One region of the Microbacterium sp. NPDC006705 genome, then DNA from elsewhere that is predicted to be linked to it. Evidence: predicted binding sites of a transcription regulator. Region 1 holds the regulator's gene; the other holds the start of a gene.

Region 1 (9,007 bases):
CCTCGGAACCTGGCGGGCCGAAGACGGCGACGTTCTCGTCCGCGCACGCGGGCTCGGCGTCGCCCGCCCCGGGCAGGGGATCGACGTCGGCAACCCCCACGTCGTCGTGGCGCTCGCCGGGGAGGATGAACTCGAGGGCCTCGACCTGACGGTACAGCCCACCCTCGAGCCTCGTCCGTCCGCCGGCGCGAACGTCGAGTTCGTCGTTCCGGCCGAGCCGCTCGTTCAGAACGGTGTCGGGGCCATCCGGATGCGCGTCCACGAGCGCGGCGTGGGAGAGACCCTGTCGTGCGGCACCGGGGTCGCGGCATCCGCTCTGGCCGTGCGTCACTGGGCCGGGGTTGCGGCACCCGACCGCTGGACCGTCGACGTGCCGGGCGGAACGCTGGGCGTGCGCATCGTGCGGCAGGCCGATGGCGAGCACGTGCTGCTCTCGGGCCCCGCGACGCTGGTCTTCTCGGGGCAGGTCACCCTCGCCGACTGATCCGAGCGCCGCGGCATCCGGACGGCCCGTGGTCAGGGCAGTTCGATCGCGCCCGTCGGGGGAGTGCCGTGCCGGCGCACCCGAAGCACGCGGAAACCGCGTCCGGTCGCGGCGCGCGAGACGCCGTAGCCGTCGTCGAACGTCGCGGCCAGCCAGCGCTGGAGGGAATCCGAACCGAGGTTGCGCTGCACGACGAGCCACGCGTCGCTGCGTTCAGCCAGACGGGGTATCCAGCGCTGCAGCATCCCGTGGAGCTCGTTCTTGCCCACGCGGATCGGCGGGTTGGAGCGGATGGTCCGGAATACGACGTCGTCGGGAACATCGTCGGGCAGGACGGCGTTGACGTTACCGAGTCCCAGATCAGCGGCGTTGCGTCGCACCAGGTCGAGAGCCCGTTCGTTGACATCGACGGCCCACACCGTGGCGTGAGGCGACTCCAGAGCCAGCGACAGCGAGATCGGCCCCCAGCCGCAGCCGAGGTCGAGGAAATCCCCACCGGACGGTGCCGGCGGAGTATTGGCCAGAAGAACCCCTGTACCCGAATCCACGTGGTCAGGGCTGAACACCCCGCCCGCGGTCGTGACCTCGACAGCGCGACCCGCGAGGGTCACGCGGATGCGGCGGAGGTTCTGCTCGCTGGACGGGGACGCGCTGAAGTAATGATCGCTCCCCATGCATCCGAGCGTATCGGAGCCGGACGTACCGGCGGGAGACTAGAATTCACGGATGCCCGGGCACGGGCATCCCGGGAAGAGAGTTATGACGCATATCACCACCCCCGACGGCGACGGCGACATCGCGGTGGACCCGGTCGATCGCGTGCTCGCGAGCGCGGAGACGCGCTCGTCGATCCGCGTCTTCGGCGGCGCGCAGGCGCTGCAGGATGAGTCGACGGTGTCGTACGGAGACACCGACGGCGACCAGTGGGATCGCGAGGAGCGCGCGGCGCTGCGCCGTGTCCCCGGTCTGTCCACAGAGCTCGAGGACGTCACCGAGGTCGAGTACCGACAGCTGCGACTCGAGAACGTCGTGCTCGTCGGCGTGTATCCCCAGGGGTCGCACGAGGACGCGGAGAACTCGCTGCGCGAGCTCGCGGCCCTGGCCGAGACCGCCGGTGCGGTCGTGCTCGACGGCGTTCTGCAGCGGCGACCGCATCCTGACCCCGCCACCTACATCGGGCGCGGCAAGGCAGCCGAGCTGCGCGACCTCGTCGCCGCCGTCGGTGCCGACACCGTGATCGCCGACACCGAGCTGGCACCGAGCCAGCGGCGCGCCCTGGAGGATGTCGCGAAGGTCAAGGTCATCGACCGCACCACGGTCATCCTCGACATCTTCAGCCAGCACGCCAAGAGTCGTGAGGGCAAGGCCCAGGTCGAGCTCGCACAGCTCGAGTACCTCCTGCCGCGTCTGCGCGGATGGGGCGAGTCGATGAGCCGCCAGGCCGGTGGCCAGGTCGGCGCGGGCGGTGCGGGCATGGGCTCGCGCGGTCCCGGTGAGACGAAGATCGAGCTCGATCGGCGCCGCATCCGCACCCGCATGGCGCAGCTGCGCAAGCAGATCCGCGAGTTCGCGCCGTCGCGCGAGGCGAAGCGCGCCGAGCGTCGGCGCAACACGATCCCCTCGGTGGCGATCGCCGGTTACACCAACGCCGGCAAGTCGAGTCTGCTGAACCGGCTGACGAGCGCGGGTGTCCTGGTCGAGAACGCTCTGTTCGCGACGCTGGATGCCACGGTGCGTCGGGCCGAGGCCGCCGACGGGCGCGTGTTCACGCTCACCGACACCGTCGGCTTCGTCCGCAATCTCCCGCACCAGCTCGTCGAGGCGTTCCGGTCCACGCTCGAGGAGGTCTCGGGCGCGGACGTCATCGTCCACGTCGTCGACGGCTCGCATCCCGACCCCGCCGCGCAGCTCGCGACCGTCCGCGACGTGATGGGCGACGTGGGCGCTCGCGCCACCCGCGAGCTCGTCGTCTTCAACAAGGCCGACCTCGTCGACGACGATGCGCGGCTGCTGCTGCGCGGGCTCGAGCCGACGGCCCACTTCGTGTCGTCGCGCACGGGTGAGGGCATCGACGAGTTGCGCGCCGCGATCGAGGATGCGCTGCCGCTGCCGGCGGTGGAGGTGCGCGCTCTCGTGCCGTACGACCGTGGCGACCTGATCTCGGCCGTGCACGAGAGCGGCCACATCGTCGCCACCTCGCACGAGGAGGACGGCACGGCCGTGCACGCGCACGTCTCCGAGCGTCTCGCGGCTGAGCTCGCGCCCTACGCCGTCTGAGCCCGCGGTCGGCGATACACCTGCAGGCTCGGCGGTGCTGGTGAGCCCGCCGCGGATGCGGAAGGCCTCACCAGCACCGCCGGCCTGACAGGCGTATCAGCGCCAGGCGGTCGCCGGGCTCAGTCGAGCTCGATCGGCGCGACGCCGGGCGTGTCGAAACCGAACACCTGACCGAGGAACGCCAGCTCGCTCTCCAGAGCGTTCACGATCGTCTCGGTCCGTCGGAACCCGTGCCCCTCGCCCGCGTACAGGACATAGGCGTGGGGCACGCCCTGCGCGACGAGTGCGTCGCGGATGGCCTCGGCCTGCGCCGGTGGCACGACGGCGTCCTCGTCGCCCTGGAGAAGCAGCAGCGGCACGCGGAAACGCTCGGCGTGGCTCAGCGGCGACCGCTCGATGTACACGTGCTCCGCTTCAGGGAGGGGACCGATCAGGCCGTCGAGGTAGCGCGCCTCGAAGTCGTGGGTCTCGGCCGCGAGGGCGCGGGCATCGCCGACGCCGTAGCGCGAGACGCCCGCGCCGAACACGTCCGTGCCGACGAGCGCCGCCAACACGGTCCAGCCACCGGCCGACCCGCCCTCGATCGCGAGCCGTGACGCATCGGCGAGTCCGTCGGCGGCGAGGCCGCGTGCCGCCGCCGCGACATCATCGACGTCGACGACGCCCCACTGGCCCTTCAGCCGTTCACGGTACGACCGGCCGTACCCGGTCGACCCGCCGTAGTTCACGTCGAGCACGCCGATGCCTCGGCTGGTGAAGTAGGCCGCCTTGGCGTCGGCGGTGCCGCCCACGTGCGACGTCGGCCCGCCGTGCACCCAGACGAGGTACGGCGGCAGCTCGTCGGTCGGCGCCGTGACATCGGGGTTCGTCGGCGGATAGGCGAAGGCGTGCACCGGGCCGTGGGGACCCTCGGTGGTGATCTGACGGGCATGGGGGATCCATGCCTCGTCGATATCGGGGGTACCGCCGCGCACCGCTGTCGTCTCGCCGCTGTCGAGATCGACCAGCCAGAGCCCGCTCGCCCCGGGCATGGCGCCGCTCACGAGGGCGCGGCTGCCGCGGACGTCCTCGATCTGCAGTCGAGCGGTGGCGGGGAAGGGGAGCGGGATCGCGCCGCCGTCGCGGTCGATGATCACGAGCTGGTCCGAGCCGTGCGTGCGGACGGCCACGACGCGGCCGTCGTCGAGCGGCGCGTACCACCGGGTGCCGAGGACCCACAGGCCACCACCCGTGTCGGCGTCGGCGGGGGAGACCGCGACGGGTGCCGCGCCGGTCGCGGGGTCGATGCGATGGAGGTTCCAGCGCCCCGTCGGCTCGTCGAGCAGCAACAGCTGGCCGTCCGATGTCCATTCCGGCTGCAGCGCGGCCGTGCTGCCGCCGGCCAGCTCACGGACACGATCCGGGGCGTCGAGCTCGATGACACGGATGCAGGTGCGGTCCCAGGGCATGTCCGGGTGATCCCACGCCACCCACGCGAGCTGTGATCCGTCGGGTGACAGTGCAGGCTGAGCCACGAAGTCGCTGCCCCCGGCGAGCTCCGTCACTCCCGCTTCGTCGCCGCTCGCGGCGTTCTCATCGCTGCTCGCGCCGTCGATCCGCACGATGTGTCGTTCGGGAGTGCGCCCCGGGCGCTCGCGCTCGCGCACCGCGAGGAGCGCGCCGTGCTGCCAGCGGAGACCCCCGTAGTGGGTGCCGCTCTCCTCTGGGGTGAGCGCCTCGGGCTCGCCGCCCGGGCGGAGGCGTCGAATGCGCTGGTCCGACTTGTCGACGAAGAACAGCTCGCCGTCGTCGGACGCCGTCCAGGCGCCCCCGCCGTACTCGTGCACACGCGATCGCGCGTTCCCGGGCGCGGGGAGGACGACCTCCACAGAATCGTCGCGGCGGCGGCGCATGACGGCGACGCGACCGGCCTCATCGGGAAGGGATTCGCCCCACCAGATCTCATCTCCGACGAAGCGCGCGCCGTCGAGGCGCAACGAGGACGCGCTGGCCCACGAGGCGGTCAGGGGGGAGGGCCAAGAACCGTACGGGAGTTGCTGCTGCGACATACCGCCACGCTACGCGAGCGGATCCGGATCGTGCCGGACGACGGGAGGGGATGCCGCCGAGTCGCGGCATCCCCTCCCGCAGTTCCGTCGGTGCGGCGAGGTCAGACCGTGCGGAGGACGGCGACGACCTTGCCGAGGATGGTGGCGTCATCGCCGAGGATCGGCTCGAACGCCGAGTTGCGGGGGAGGAGCCAGGTGTGGCCGTCGCGCTGACGGAGCGTCTTGACGGTGGCCTCGCCGTCGAGCATGGCCGCGACGATCTCGCCGTTGTCGGCGGTCGACTGTGCCCGCACGACGACCCAGTCGCCGTCGCAGATGGCGGCGTCGATCATGGAGTCGCCGACGACCTTGAGCATGAACAGCTCGCCCTTGCCGACGAGCTGACGCGGCAGGGGGAAGATCTCCTCGACCTGCTGGTCGGCGGTGATCGGGACGCCCGCCGCGATGCGGCCCACGAGCGGCACGAGGGCGGCGTCGCCGAGGGCGGGCGCGGCGTCGGCGGGGTTCTCGCCGGCCGTGCCGGGGAGGTCGATGAGGACCTCCATCGCGCGGGTCTTGCCGGGGTCGCGGCGGAGGTATCCGCTCAGCTCGAGCTGGTTCAGCTGGTGGGTGACGCTCGACAGCGACTTGAGGCCGACGGCGTCGCCGATCTCGCGCATGCTCGGCGGGTAGCCGTTGCGGGCGATCGCGTGCTGGATCACCTCGAGGATCGCGAGCTGCTTATCGCTCAGATTCTTGCGTCGTCGCGTCTGCGGCTTCTCGCTCATACCGCCGGTCTCCTGTCGTCGCGCCCCGTCCCCGACCCGATGTCGGAGGTTCGTGGTGGGCTCTCGCTGTCGAAAAGGTAGCCCGATCCGACAGCGACATCACGGAACGCTCCGCGTGTCTCTTCGATCGGTCTCCGATTTCGGTGGGTGGTTGACACCACACAATATCGAAGATACGTTCGGAACCGAAGTTCGCACCCGCCTCTCCCGGCCGAGAGGCGGGAGCGAATCTTCCTACCGCTCCCGAGGAGATGTCATGACCACGATCGATGCTCGCTTCGCACCGGCCCCCCGCACCCGTCTGCGCCTGACGCGCCGTGGACGCCGCGTCATCGCAGCGATCGCCGCACTTCCCGCCGTCGTCGCCGTCACCGCTGCCGTGCTCTCCGGCGGGGGAGCACTCGCCTCCAACGAGGCGGGCGCGCCCGAGGGGTCGTTCACGACGGTGACCGTCATGTCGGGCGAATCGCTCTGGTCGATCGCTGAAGAGGTGGCGCCGGCCGCCGACCCCCGTGACGTCGTCGACGCCATCATCCGGCTGAACGCCCTCGGCTCTGGTCAGCTCGAGGCAGGCCAGACACTCGCCATCCCCGCCGAGTACGACGCCGCGAGCTGAAGCCCGCCGTCTTCGGCGCAGAAGCTGGGGTGCGGCCACGCCGGACTCGGACGCGGCCTAGCATGGGTGGGATGAGCCCGAGTCTGGATGATCTGCCCCTCAGAGACGATCTGCGAGGCCTCACCCCGTACGGCGCCCCGCAGGCGCCGCTTCCGGTCGCGCTGAACGTCAACGAGAACACGCATCCCGTTCCCGAAGAGGTCGCAGACGACATCCTGGATGCCATCGCCCGTGCCCTGCGCGACGTCAACCGCTATCCCGACCGCGAGTTCACGCACCTCCGCGAGTCCTTCGCCGAGTACCTCGGTCACGGCCTCACCCCCGATCGCATCTGGGCCGCGAACGGATCGAACGAGGTGCTGCAGCACCTGCTCCAGGCCTTCGGCGGCCCGGGGCGCACCGCCATGGGCTTCGGCCCCACGTACTCGATGTACCCGCTGCTGACGCGAGCCACCGGCGCGCAGTACGTCGCGGGCACGCGCGGCCCCGACTTCACGCTCGACCCGGCCTCCGCCGCGGCACAAGTCTCCGAACTACGCCCCGACGTCGTCTTCCTCTGCGCGCCCAACAACCCGACCGGCACGCCGCTCGGTCTCGACGTCATCGAGGCGGTGTACGACGCCACCGACGGAATCGTGATCGTCGACGAGGCCTATCAGGAGTTCGCGCCGCGCGAGAGCCCCTCCGCGCTGACGCTGCTCGGCGAGCGGGAGCGCCTGGTCGTCTCGCGCACGATGAGCAAGGCGTTCGCCTTCGCCGGTGCGCGCGTCGGCTATCTCGCCGCCGACGCGACCCTCATCGACGCTCTGCGTCTTGTCCGCCTGCCGTACCACCTCAGCGCCCTCACGCAGGCGGCCGCGACAGCCGCGCTGTCGCACTCGTCGACGATGCTCCGGATGGTGGACGAGATCGTCGCGCAGCGCGATCGGATGTCGGCGACGCTCGATGCCCTCGGGTACCACGCCTACGAGAGCTGGACGAACTTCGTCCTGTTCGACGGGGTCGACGACCCGCGCGCCACCTGGCAGGCGCTCTACGATCGCGGCATCCTCGTCCGCGACGTCGGCATCCCGCACAGCCTGCGCGTCAGTGCCGGTACGGAAGACGAGACGACCGCGTTCCTCGAAGCACTGGCGTCGATAGACTCGGAGGCATGACCAGCCCCCGAACGGCCAGCATCCGTCGTGCCACGAGCGAGTCGAGTGTCGAACTCGAGCTCGACCTCGACGGGACCGGGATCAGCACGATCGAGACGACCGTGCCGTTCTTCGATCATCTGCTGACGGCGTTCGCGAAGCACTCGCTCACCGACCTGACTGTACGCGCGACGGGCGACACGCACATCGACGCGCACCACACGGTCGAGGATGTGGCGATCGTGCTCGGGCAGGCGCTGCGCTCTGCGCTGGGCGACAAGTCGGGCATCTCCCGCTACGGCGATGCGCTCGTGCCCCTCGACGAGGCGCTCGCGCAGGCTGTCGTCGACATCTCCGGGCGTCCCTACCTCGTGCACACGGGAGAGCCCGAGGGATACGAGTACCACCTCATCGGCGGGCACTTCACGGGGTCGCTCGTGCGGCACACGTTCGAGGCGATCGCGTTCAACGCGGGCCTGACGACGCACGTCCGCGTGCTCGGCGGACGCGACCCGCACCACATCGCCGAGGCGGAGTACAAGGCCTTCGCCCGTGCCTTCCGGCAGGCCAAGGCGCTCGATCCGCTCGTGCACGGCATCCCCAGCACGAAGGGCGCCCTATGACCGAGGGTGACACGACCGGACGCGCGCCGCTCGTCGCCGTCCTCGATTATGGCTCGGGCAACATCCACTCGGCCGTCAAGGCCCTCTCCGCCGCGGGTGCGGACGCCCGACTGACGTCCGATCGTGGTCTCATCCGCGATGCGGACGGTCTTCTGGTTCCCGGCGTCGGTGCGTTCAGTGCGGTCATGGCCGCCCTGCGCGAGAGCCGCGGCGACGAGATCATCGAGCGGCGCCTGGCCGGGGGGCGCCCGGTGCTGGGCATCTGCGTCGGCATGCAGATCATGTTCGGCAACGGCGTCGAGCGCGGCGATGACACCGAGGGCCTCGGGCAGTGGCCGGGCACCGTCACCGAGCTGCAGGCACCCGTGCTGCCCCACATGGGCTGGAACACCGTGCGCGCGGGCGCAGGGTCGACGCTGTTCGACGGTCTGGAGGACGAGCGCTTCTACTTCGTGCACTCGTACGGTGCCCAGGACTGGAGCCTCGAGGTCATGAAGCCCTTCGCCGAGCCCGTGCTGACCTGGTGCGACTACGGCGCGCCCTTCCTCGCGGCCGTCGAGAACGGGCCGCTCTCGGCGACGCAGTTCCACCCCGAGAAGTCGGGGGCCGCCGGCATCCGTCTCCTCGCCAATTGGATCGGCGCCCTACCGCGCCACTAGTCTCCCTCTGGTGCGCTCGCGTGGACGAGCGTGCATCCCGACCCACCCCTGGAATGTGATGAACGACTTCGCGTCCACCCCCGAACTGATCCTCCTGCCCGCCGTCGACGTCGCCGACGGGAAGGCCGTGCGCCTGACCCAGGGCGAGGCCGGCAGCGAGACGACCTACGGCGACCCCGTCGACGCGGCGCTCGCCTGGGCCAAGCAGGGTGCGCAGTGGATCCATCTCGTCGACCTCGACGCGGCCTTCGGCCGGGGCAACAACACCGCCGTGCTCCGCAAGGTCATCAAGCAGGTCAAGGGTGTGCAGATCGAGCTGTCGGGCGGCATCCGCGACGATGCGACGCTCGAGGCCGCGCTCGAGAGCGGTGCGACGCGCATCAACCTGGGCACTGCC
Region 2 (9,007 bases), 1.1 Mb from region 1:
GCCGGCCGCCCCGGCGTTTGTCCTGCGCATGAAGGCACTGACGTACAACGAGTTCGGCGGCAACGACCGCTTCGAGATCACCGATCGGGAGATGCCCCACATCGGACCCGACACCCTCGTGGTGCGCGTGGTGGCCGCGGGCCTGAACCCCGTCGACTACAAGGTGCGTGAGGGATACCTCCAGGGCCTGCTCGACGTTCAGCTGCCGGCGGTGCCGGGCTGGGATGTCGCGGGCGTCGTGGAGAAGGTGGGACTGGACACTCCCGAGTTCCAGGTCGGCGACCCGGTGCTGGCCTACGCGCGCGCCGATGTCGTGAGCGGCGGATCGGTCGCCGAATACATGGCTGTTCCCGTGCGCACCGCCACGCGCAAGCCGGAGGGTCTCGAGTTCACCGCGGCCGCCGCGATCCCCCTCACCGGCCTGACCGCGCTGCAGGCGATCGAGCGGTCGGCCGTCGGCGAGGGGTCGACCGTGCTCATCCACGGCGCGGCCGGCGGCGTGGGCTCGTTCGGCGTGCAGCTCGCGCGCCTGCGCGGCGCGCGCGTGATCGGCACCGCGTCGGAGCGCAACCACGACTACCTCCGCGAGCTCGGCGCCGAGCCCGTGGTCTACGGCGACGGCCTCGCCGACCGGGTGCGCGAGATCGCTCCCGAGGGCGTCGACGTCGTGCTCGATTTCGCCGGCGGAAGCTCGCTCGACTCCACGAACGACCTGCTGCGCGAGGGCGGCGTCGTCACCTCGATCGCCGACCCGCGCGCGGCATCCGAGTTCGGCGGCAACTACATCTGGGTGCGCCCGGATGCCTCCCAGCTCGCCGAGCTCGCGCGTCTTGCGGCCGACGGCTCGCTGCGGGTCGAGGTCGCCGAGACCTTCCCGCTCGACGACGCCGCGGCGGCGTACGCGCGTCTGGAAGAGGGGCACACCCGCGGCAAGATCGTCGTCACGGTCTGACGGGCGTGGATGTCGGAGGCGGGCGCGATCCTGGAGTCGTGCCCGCCTCCTCGATATCCGAGATGCCGTTTCCGTGCCGCGTCTGCGGCGGGCGCGTGGGCGAGATCAGCACTGCGTCGGACCACTGGATCTGCGGGCGCTGCGGGTGGCGACTCGGCGACGCTTTCGATGCCGACCTGCCCCGCCCGGTCGTGGCCGTCGTCTACTACCTGCGATTCGGCGCCCGCGTGAAGATCGGTACGAGCGAGCGGCCACGGCAGCGGCTCGCCGCCATCCGACATGACGAGCTCCTCGCATTCGAGCGCGGCGGTCGGCCCCTCGAACAGCAGCGACACCGCGAGTTCGCGGCACTGCGAGAGGGCGGCGAGTGGTTCACGCTCACCGGTCCGTTGACCGCGCACATCGAGACGCTGCGGGCAGCGGCATCCGAGCCGTGGCTGGCCTACGACCGCTGGCTCGGCGACGCCTACCGACGGGCGTCGTCGTGAGGCGACGTCCGCCGCCGCGTCATCCTCCGGTGAGGAACTCGATCGCGGTCTGACGGAACACCCGCGAGCCGGGCGCATTGAAGTGGTGCCGATCGGGGATCTCGACGAAGCGTCCCTGCGGGGTGGCGGCGGCGAGGGCCTTCGATCCCTCGATGATCGCGTCACGAGAACCTGTGGCGAACAGCACGGGCTGCTCCGGCGCGTTGGCGGGGTCGGGGTCCACCGTGCCCGAGGCGCGCATCCCGCCGGCGATCGCGAGCAGCGCGCGCAGGTCGTTGCCGGGAACGCGCTCGGTGAGCCGCACGTAGTTCTGCGTGACCGGATCGGTCACCTCGGTACCGTTCTCGACGAGCGCTCGCACCTGATCGATGTCGAGGCGGGCGAGCGGGATGCCGTCGGGCACGCCGCCCAGCACGCCGCGGGTGATGCGCGCGGAGAAGTCCTGCAGCACCTCCCAGCCCACGCGCGCTCCCAGGGAGTATCCGACGTACATCGCCGTGTCTACGAGGTACGTGTCGAGCACCGCTTCGACGTCGGAGGCGAGCTGGTGCAGGTCGTAGTCGGCGGCACGATGCGGCTTGTCGCTCGCACCGTGTCCTCGCTGATCGAGGCCAAGGACGCGGAAACCGGCGCGCTGCAAGTCGCGCACCCAACCGGTCGAGACCCAGTTGTCCTTCGTGTTCGACGCGAAGCCGTGCACGACGACCACCGTCGGAAGGTCGTCCTCTCCCCACGAGTAGGTGGCGATGCGGTGGCCGTCCTCGCCCACGAGGACGAATCGCGGTTCGGGCAGCTCGGTCAGACCGGAGGACGCGGGGATGCTCACGGTTCCATTCTCCTGCTCGGCGGAGGCCTGCTCGGCGGAGGCGGTCACTTCTTCGCGGGGTCGTGGCCCCAGTTCATGAGTGAGTAGCGCCAGGCGGTCTCGGTGATGTCGCCCGAGGGGCGCTGTGCGAGGTGCCGGTTGACGTAGCCGACGACCTTGCGCATGTGCTTCAGGTCCGATTCGGTGAGGTCGTCCTTCTTCGTCCGCAGGAGGTCGACGATGCGCCGCCCCGACTGGTGGCCCGTCGATTCACCGCCGCCGTCCTTCTGACCGACCTCCTTCGACTCGTCGGTGTCGAGCCATTTCTCGAGCTCGGCGGGGCTCATGTTCACGGCGTCGCGGAAGTCGTGCCGCGTCTGGTCGTCGTCGTCGCTCATGGTGCGATGGTGCCCGCGGCGTCTGCCCGGCCGCATCCTCTTGACAGCACGATGAGTCAGCGCGTTTATGCCGCCTTTTCGTGGTTTTTGTCGTCGGCAGGTTGGGCGTTTCCTGCACAGTCCGCGTCCTCAGCGACTTATCCACCATCGAACAAAGGTTCGTCGAGGATGTCGGAAGGTGCTGACATCATGGGAACATGACATCGAACGGCGGTCGGGGGCTCGCGGGTGATGGCACCGCAGTTGCGTCGCCGCACGCCGAGGCGTTCTCCGTGTTCGCGGAAGCGCTCGACCAGTTCCATGCGGCTGATGTTTCGCGGGTTCGTGCGTTGGCGGAGCTGGGCCGGTCGGCGTTGCGTGAGGCGCACCGTGACGGAGTTCGTGGGATGGCGTCGGACATGGAGCTGCGGTCGGTCGCGGCCGAGGCCGCCGGGATGGCGCGACTCACCGACCGCAGGTTGCAGGGTGAGATCGACCACGCGATGACGGTCATCGACGACTACCCGGCCGTGTTCGAGGCGTGGGCCCAGCGGCGGATCGAACGCGGACACGTCGATGTCGTCGTGCGCGTCGGCGCGAGGCTTCCGGATGAGGTGCGGGATTCGTTCGCGGAAGCGGCGATCGCGGTTTGTGAGCGGGATGTGCCGTCGCGGGTACGGGGTGCGTTGGAGGCTTTGGCGGCCCGGCTGCACCCGCAGAACTTCACCGAGCGACACAAGACCGCGGTCGCGGAACGGTGCGTGCGGGTGTTCCACGGAACAGACGGGATGTCGAACCTCGTCGCCAACCTTCCGACCGTCATCGCCGCGGGGATGCTCGACCGGCTCACGCAGATGGGACAGTCGGTGAAGGACGCGCGGGTTGAGGGCGCCGGGGCGGAGGGCGCCGGGGCGGGCGGGGCGGATGCCGCGGAGAGCTCGGCGGCGGATGCCGCGGGGGCCGGCGAGCCCGCCGATACGCGGACCATGGATCAGCTGCGGGCCGACATCCTCGGTGACCTCGTCCTCGGCGGGGCGCCCGTGGTCGACCCGACCTACGGAACGGACCGAGCTGGTGGGCTCGGCGCGATCCGCGCCCGCGTTCAGGTCGCCGTCACCGCGGAGACGTTGATAGGCAAGGACGAGAACCCCGCCGAAGCCGTCGGGGGTGCGCTGATCGATGCCGATACGGCGCGCGAGCTCGCCGGGCAGGTCAGCGAGTGGGACCGGCTGTTCATCGACCCCGTCACCCGCACACCAGTCGAGATCGACGCGTATCGGCCCACCGCTTCGATGAAGAAACTGTTGATGGCGCGGGATCAGCACTGCCGGTTCCCCGGATGCCGCCGGGCCGCGATCCGCTGCGAGCTCGACCACACGATCGACTACGCCCTCGGCGGGCACACCCACATCTTCAACCTCGCCCACCTCTGCCAACGACACCACTCCATGAAGCAATTCACGAAATGGGAAGTCCGACAGCTCGGCGGAGGCGTTCTCGAATGGACCTCACCCCTCGGCCGGGTGTATCGCGAAGACGTTCCCATACCGGCCGTCTGCTTCACCATCGACACGGGTGGACCACCGGAGAGACCACCCTTCTGACAGCGCGGCCGTCTCGCGTGGGTCTCATATCCGGCGCATAGGTCTATCCAACGATACGGATGGGCTGGCGGGCGATGCTCGGTGCACAACCGACCGAGGAGTCAGACGTGAGCCGCATCCCCGAACCCGATCACACGCCTGCGGGACCGGCCTACGAGGGCCGCCTGCTCGACCGCGCCGACGACGAGGTCGTCGATCAGGGCGCCCCGTTCGACATCCGCACGCTGATGACCCGGCGTTCCATGCTGAGCCTCGCCGGCCTCGGCTTGGGCGCCGCGGCTCTCGCGGCCTGCACTCCCACGGCGACGGCCTCGCCCGCCGCATCACCCACGGCGACACCGACCGCGACACCCACCGCAACACCGTCCGCGACAGCCACCGCGAACTCGGGCCTGCCCGCCGGCGAGATCCCTGACGAGACCGCCGGCCCCTACCCCGGCGACGGCTCGAACGGGCCTGACGTCCTCGAGCGCTCCGGCATCGTCCGCAGCGACATCCGATCGTCCCTGGAGGGCGGCGCGACCGCGGACGGCGTGCCGATGACCCTCCGGCTCACGATCCTCGACACCGCCCGAGGTGATATGCCGTTCGCCGGGGCCGCCGTCTACGTGTGGCATTGCGACGCCGACGGCGGGTACTCGATGTACTCGAACGGGATCGAGAACGAGACCTACCTGCGAGGGGTGCAGGTCTCCGACGCGTCCGGCGTCGTCACCTTCACCTCGATCATTCCCGCCTGCTACACGGGCCGGTGGCCGCACATCCACTTCGAGGTCTACCCGGACGCGGCGGCGATGACCGACGCCGCGAATGCCATCGCGACGTCACAGGTCGCCCTCCCCGGGGACGTCTGCAGCACCGTCTACGCGCTCCCCGCCTACAGCGGTTCCGCGCGCAATCTTGCGCAGGTCTCGCTCGCCTCCGACAACGTGTTCGGCGACGATGCAGGCGCCCTCCAGCTGGCCACCGTCACCGGCGACACGACATCCGGATACGTCGTCTCGCTCACCGCTCGCGTGGACACGACGACGACCCCCGCGGCGGGCGCCGCTCCGGGCGGGGTCTCACCCCGCCGACCCTGACCGTTGCGCGCCGCGGCCGCGCATGAGCCGGGGCACGACCGCGACCAGCACGACCATCGCGACGAGCTCGACGAGCGTCTGCGTGACCACTACGAGCGGAGTCAACGCGAATGACGCCGGCAGGGCGAGTGCGAGCGGCAGGACGACGAGAGAGTTGCGCGTCACAGTGCTGAAGACCACCGCCCGCCGGCGCGAGACATCGAGTCCGGCCAGACGGCCCGCGACAATCCCCACCATCACTGCGCACGGCACGAACGCGACGAAGATCGGCACGACGGGCGCCAGCGACACCATCGCATCCCCGACCGCGGCCGTCTGCGAGGCGACCGCGACGAATAGCGTCAGCATCATCACCGGCACCATGGCACGCAGCAGCCCGGACGACACCGACCCGACGCGCGGCGAACGGCGCGTTGCCGCCTGCGCGACGGCGGCGAGCGCAAGCGGAACGACGATGAGCAGAACGAACGCTTCGGCGAACGGGCGCGGATCGATGACTGCGACAGACTCGCCCCCGGCCATCGCCCACACGTACGCGGGCAGAAGCAGCAGCTGCGTGATCATGAGCAGCGGCGTCGCCGCCAGCAGCCGCTCACGCGATCCTCCAGCGAGGCCCGCGAAGACGACGACGTAGTCCACGCAGGGTGTCAACAGCACCAGCAGCACGCCCAGCAGAAGCGCCGCGTCATGGGCGACGAACCGCGACAGCAGCCATACGACCACCGGGACCGCGACGAAGTTCGCGACCATCACGGCCCCGATGAACCGTGCGTCACGGACGGCCTCCCGCAGCCCGACGAGCGGGATCGAGAGGAACGTGAGGAACAGCAGGACGCCCAGCACGGGGGTGAGCGCCGGTTCGATCGCCTCAGCGAAGCGCGGCATCGCGAGCCCTACGACCCCACCCACGACCAGCGCCACCAGGAACATCGCCGCTTGGTGCCGTTCGATCACCGCGAGCGCCCGCATCATGCCAGCATGCCGCACCGGAGGCCAGAAGCACCCCGGCAGCCGTCGCATGAGGTGGAATGGGAGAACCGCTACGGAAGGACAGCCACCATGCGCGGAGTCATCATGCACGCCCCCGGCGACGTCCGCGTCGAGGAACGCGACGACCCGACGATCGAGAAGCCCACGGATGCCGTCATCCGGGTGGCCGCGGCCTGCATCTGCGGCTCCGACCTGTGGCCCTATCGCGGCGAGGACCCCATCGAGCGTCCCATCCCGATGGGGCACGAGTACGTCGGCGTCGTCGAGCAGATCGGGGACGACGTCAGCGGGCTCTCGGTCGGCGACTTCGTCGTCGGCTCGTTCATCGCCTCGGACAACACGTGCGAGATCTGCCGCGACGGCTACCAGTCGCACTGCGTCGACCGCGTTCCCATGGGCCGCCTCGGCTCGCAGGCCGAGCGCCTGCGCGTGCCCCTCGCCGACGGCACCCTCGTCGTCGTCCCGGGTGAGCCCACCGACGACCAGATCCGCGGCCTCCTGGCGGCATCCGACGTGCTCGGCACCGGCTGGTTCGCCGCCGTCGCCGCTCAGGCCGGCCCCGGCAAGACCGTCGCGGTCGTCGGCGATGGCGCCGTCGGGCTTCTCGGCATCCTGTCGGCCAAGCAGCTCGGGGCCGAGCGCGTCATCGCGATGTCCCGCCACGCCGACCGCCAGGCCCTCGCCCGCCGCTTCGGCGCCACCGACATCGTCGAAGAGCGGGGCGCCGACGGCGTCGCGCGAGTCAAAGAGCTCACCGACGGCCTCGGCGCGCACTCCGTCATCGAGGCGGTCGGCACCCAGGAATCGATGATGCAGGCGATCCGCTCCGCCCGCGCCGGCGGTCACGTCGGCTACGTCGGCGTCTCGCACGACGTCGAGCTGCCCGGCGCCGAGCTCTTCGGATCGGGCGTGCACCTGCACGGCGGCCCCGCCCCGGTGCGGCAGTACCTGCCCGAGCTGATCGACCTCATCATGTCGGGGGCGATCGACCCGGGTGCCGTGTTCGACCTCACCCTGCCCCTCGACGATGCCGCCGAAGGCTACCGGGCGATGGACGAGCGCCGCGCGACGAAGGTGCTGCTCACCCTCTGACCGGTACCGGGATGCACGGCATCCGATCCGACACGCCGTCGAGGATGCCGCCGGCACGGCGCGTCTGCCGCGATCCCTTGCATGCGGGACCGCGGCAGACCTGGCTCAGCGCCGCGTCGTGACCGCTCGCCGGCGCACCCGGGCGACGATGAGGAGCAGGCCGACGAGGCTCAGCCCTGCCGCGAGCGCCAGCGGCGCGGGCGAGACCTCACCACCGGATGCCGCGAGCGAGCCGACCGCCCGGGCATCCGAGCTACCGCCCGGCGCCCCGGCCGGACCGGTGCCCGACGACCCTCCCGACGAGCCTCCCGGCGAACCCGTGTCGCCGGGGGTTCCCCCTCCTGGTTCTCCCGCACCCGGCTCACCCGCGCCCGGCTCACCCTCGCCGGGAGCCGCCGTGACGTCGGCGAGTCCACCGTGGGTGAGGCTCAGGTACGGCGCCGAGTGGATCGTCGTCATGGGCCCCTCCTCGGCCAGCAGCGCTGCGCGCTCGTCGGTCGGGAAGTGGTTCTGCGCGAGCTCGAAGTAGCTCATGCTGTGCGCCGTGAACCCCGCCTCACGCAGGTAATCGATCGTGCGCACGTTCGCGAGCTTCGCCGGGTCGCCCGTGTAATAGGGGAAGGATGCCGGGTCGGCGACCCACCCCGTCGCGGCGTCCGCGGCATCCGCGAGCCCGCGCCCGTTAGCGTTCACGTGATCGTGCACGTCGTAACCGTGCGCCGACAGCGTCTCGGCGACGAGGAAGAGCGGCAGCAGGGAGAAGTGCGTGTACCAGATGCCGTAATCGCCGACGCCGTTGTTCCGGTCGACCTCCTCCGGAAGGTGCCCGTTCTCGTCGATCTGGTGCTCGAGCAGCTCGACGGCGCGCGCGTTCGCAGCGGCGAGCTCCGCCTCGTCGTCGAGGTAGGCCGCGACGGCGGTCGTCGTCTCGAGGGCCCAGCTGCCCCAGTTGTTCGTGCGATGCAAGATCGACGCCGCGACCGACGCCGCCGTCTCACGCAGGAAGCCGGCGAACACGGCCTCGGACGCCGCGCTCCACACCGACGTGCCGCGCAGCAGCTCCGCGGCGTGAACGAAGGCCGGGAAGTGGTAGCTGAAGGCGAGCGCGGAGTCCTCACGGGTGCGAACGCATTCGACCGTCGTGGTCCAGGAATCGATGAACTGCGCGGCGTGCGCGCCGTAGCGGGCATCACCCGACAGGCGATACGCCAATGCGAGCTCGTAGGCGGTGTTCGCGTCGTTCTGCAGCCCGTCCCGCGCCGCACGGTGCGCGGTCGGATCGTTGTAGAAGAACGGCACGAAGAAGGTCGTCGGAGGAGCAGGTGCTCGCTCGAGACCCGCGTCGGCGGCCGTGAGCAGACGCGCGTACGCAGACGTCTGCGGCTGCTCCCCCGCCGCGATGCGCGCCGACACCGCCTCGATGCGTGCGTCGCTGACGAGCACCTCGCCGCGACCCGCATCCGTCACCGGTGCACCCGACCAGCCGACGCAGTCGGTCGGCACTGGCTCAGCGCGGTCGATGACGCCCGACAGCTGCACGGAGTCGACCGACATCCGGACGTCGCGATGCGCCGCGAGCGCGAACCCGCTACCCGAGAAGGCGGCGTCCGTGACATC

The links. Region 1 encodes LexA, which represses DNA repair genes until DNA is damaged. Its sites were predicted from a motif close to TCGAACANNTGTTCGA; they were not measured.
Region 2: the regulator LexA is predicted to act here: its motif matches at 2,791-2,806, upstream of ACI2K6_RS09655 (DUF222 domain-containing protein).

The regions. Positions count from the first base shown of each region.
Region 1 is NZ_JBJDQQ010000001.1:902,430-911,436, reverse strand. It holds gene dapF (diaminopimelate epimerase) at 1-484, shown strand, start outside; gene ACI2K6_RS04385 (class I SAM-dependent methyltransferase) at 517-1,158, opposite strand; gene hflX (GTPase HflX) at 1,433-2,761, shown strand; gene ACI2K6_RS04375 (prolyl oligopeptidase family serine peptidase) at 2,881-4,809, opposite strand; gene lexA (transcriptional repressor LexA) at 4,911-5,576, opposite strand; gene ACI2K6_RS04365 (LysM peptidoglycan-binding domain-containing protein) at 5,833-6,192, shown strand; gene ACI2K6_RS04360 (histidinol-phosphate transaminase) at 6,264-7,349, shown strand; gene hisB (imidazoleglycerol-phosphate dehydratase HisB) at 7,346-7,951, shown strand; gene hisH (imidazole glycerol phosphate synthase subunit HisH) at 7,948-8,610, shown strand; gene priA (bifunctional 1-(5-phosphoribosyl)-5-((5-phosphoribosylamino)methylideneamino)imidazole-4-carboxamide isomerase/phosphoribosylanthranilate isomerase PriA) at 8,669-9,007, shown strand, end outside.
Region 2 is NZ_JBJDQQ010000001.1:2,018,164-2,027,170, reverse strand. It holds gene ACI2K6_RS09675 (NADP-dependent oxidoreductase) at 29-952, shown strand; gene ACI2K6_RS09670 (GIY-YIG nuclease family protein) at 1,048-1,440, shown strand; gene ACI2K6_RS09665 (alpha/beta fold hydrolase) at 1,460-2,266, opposite strand; gene ACI2K6_RS09660 (DUF3140 domain-containing protein) at 2,311-2,643, opposite strand; gene ACI2K6_RS09655 (DUF222 domain-containing protein) at 2,841-4,226, shown strand; gene ACI2K6_RS09650 (intradiol ring-cleavage dioxygenase) at 4,334-5,308, shown strand; gene ACI2K6_RS09645 (arsenic resistance protein) at 5,291-6,280, opposite strand; gene ACI2K6_RS09640 (zinc-dependent alcohol dehydrogenase family protein) at 6,368-7,390, shown strand; gene ACI2K6_RS09635 (alginate lyase family protein) at 7,496-9,007, opposite strand, start outside.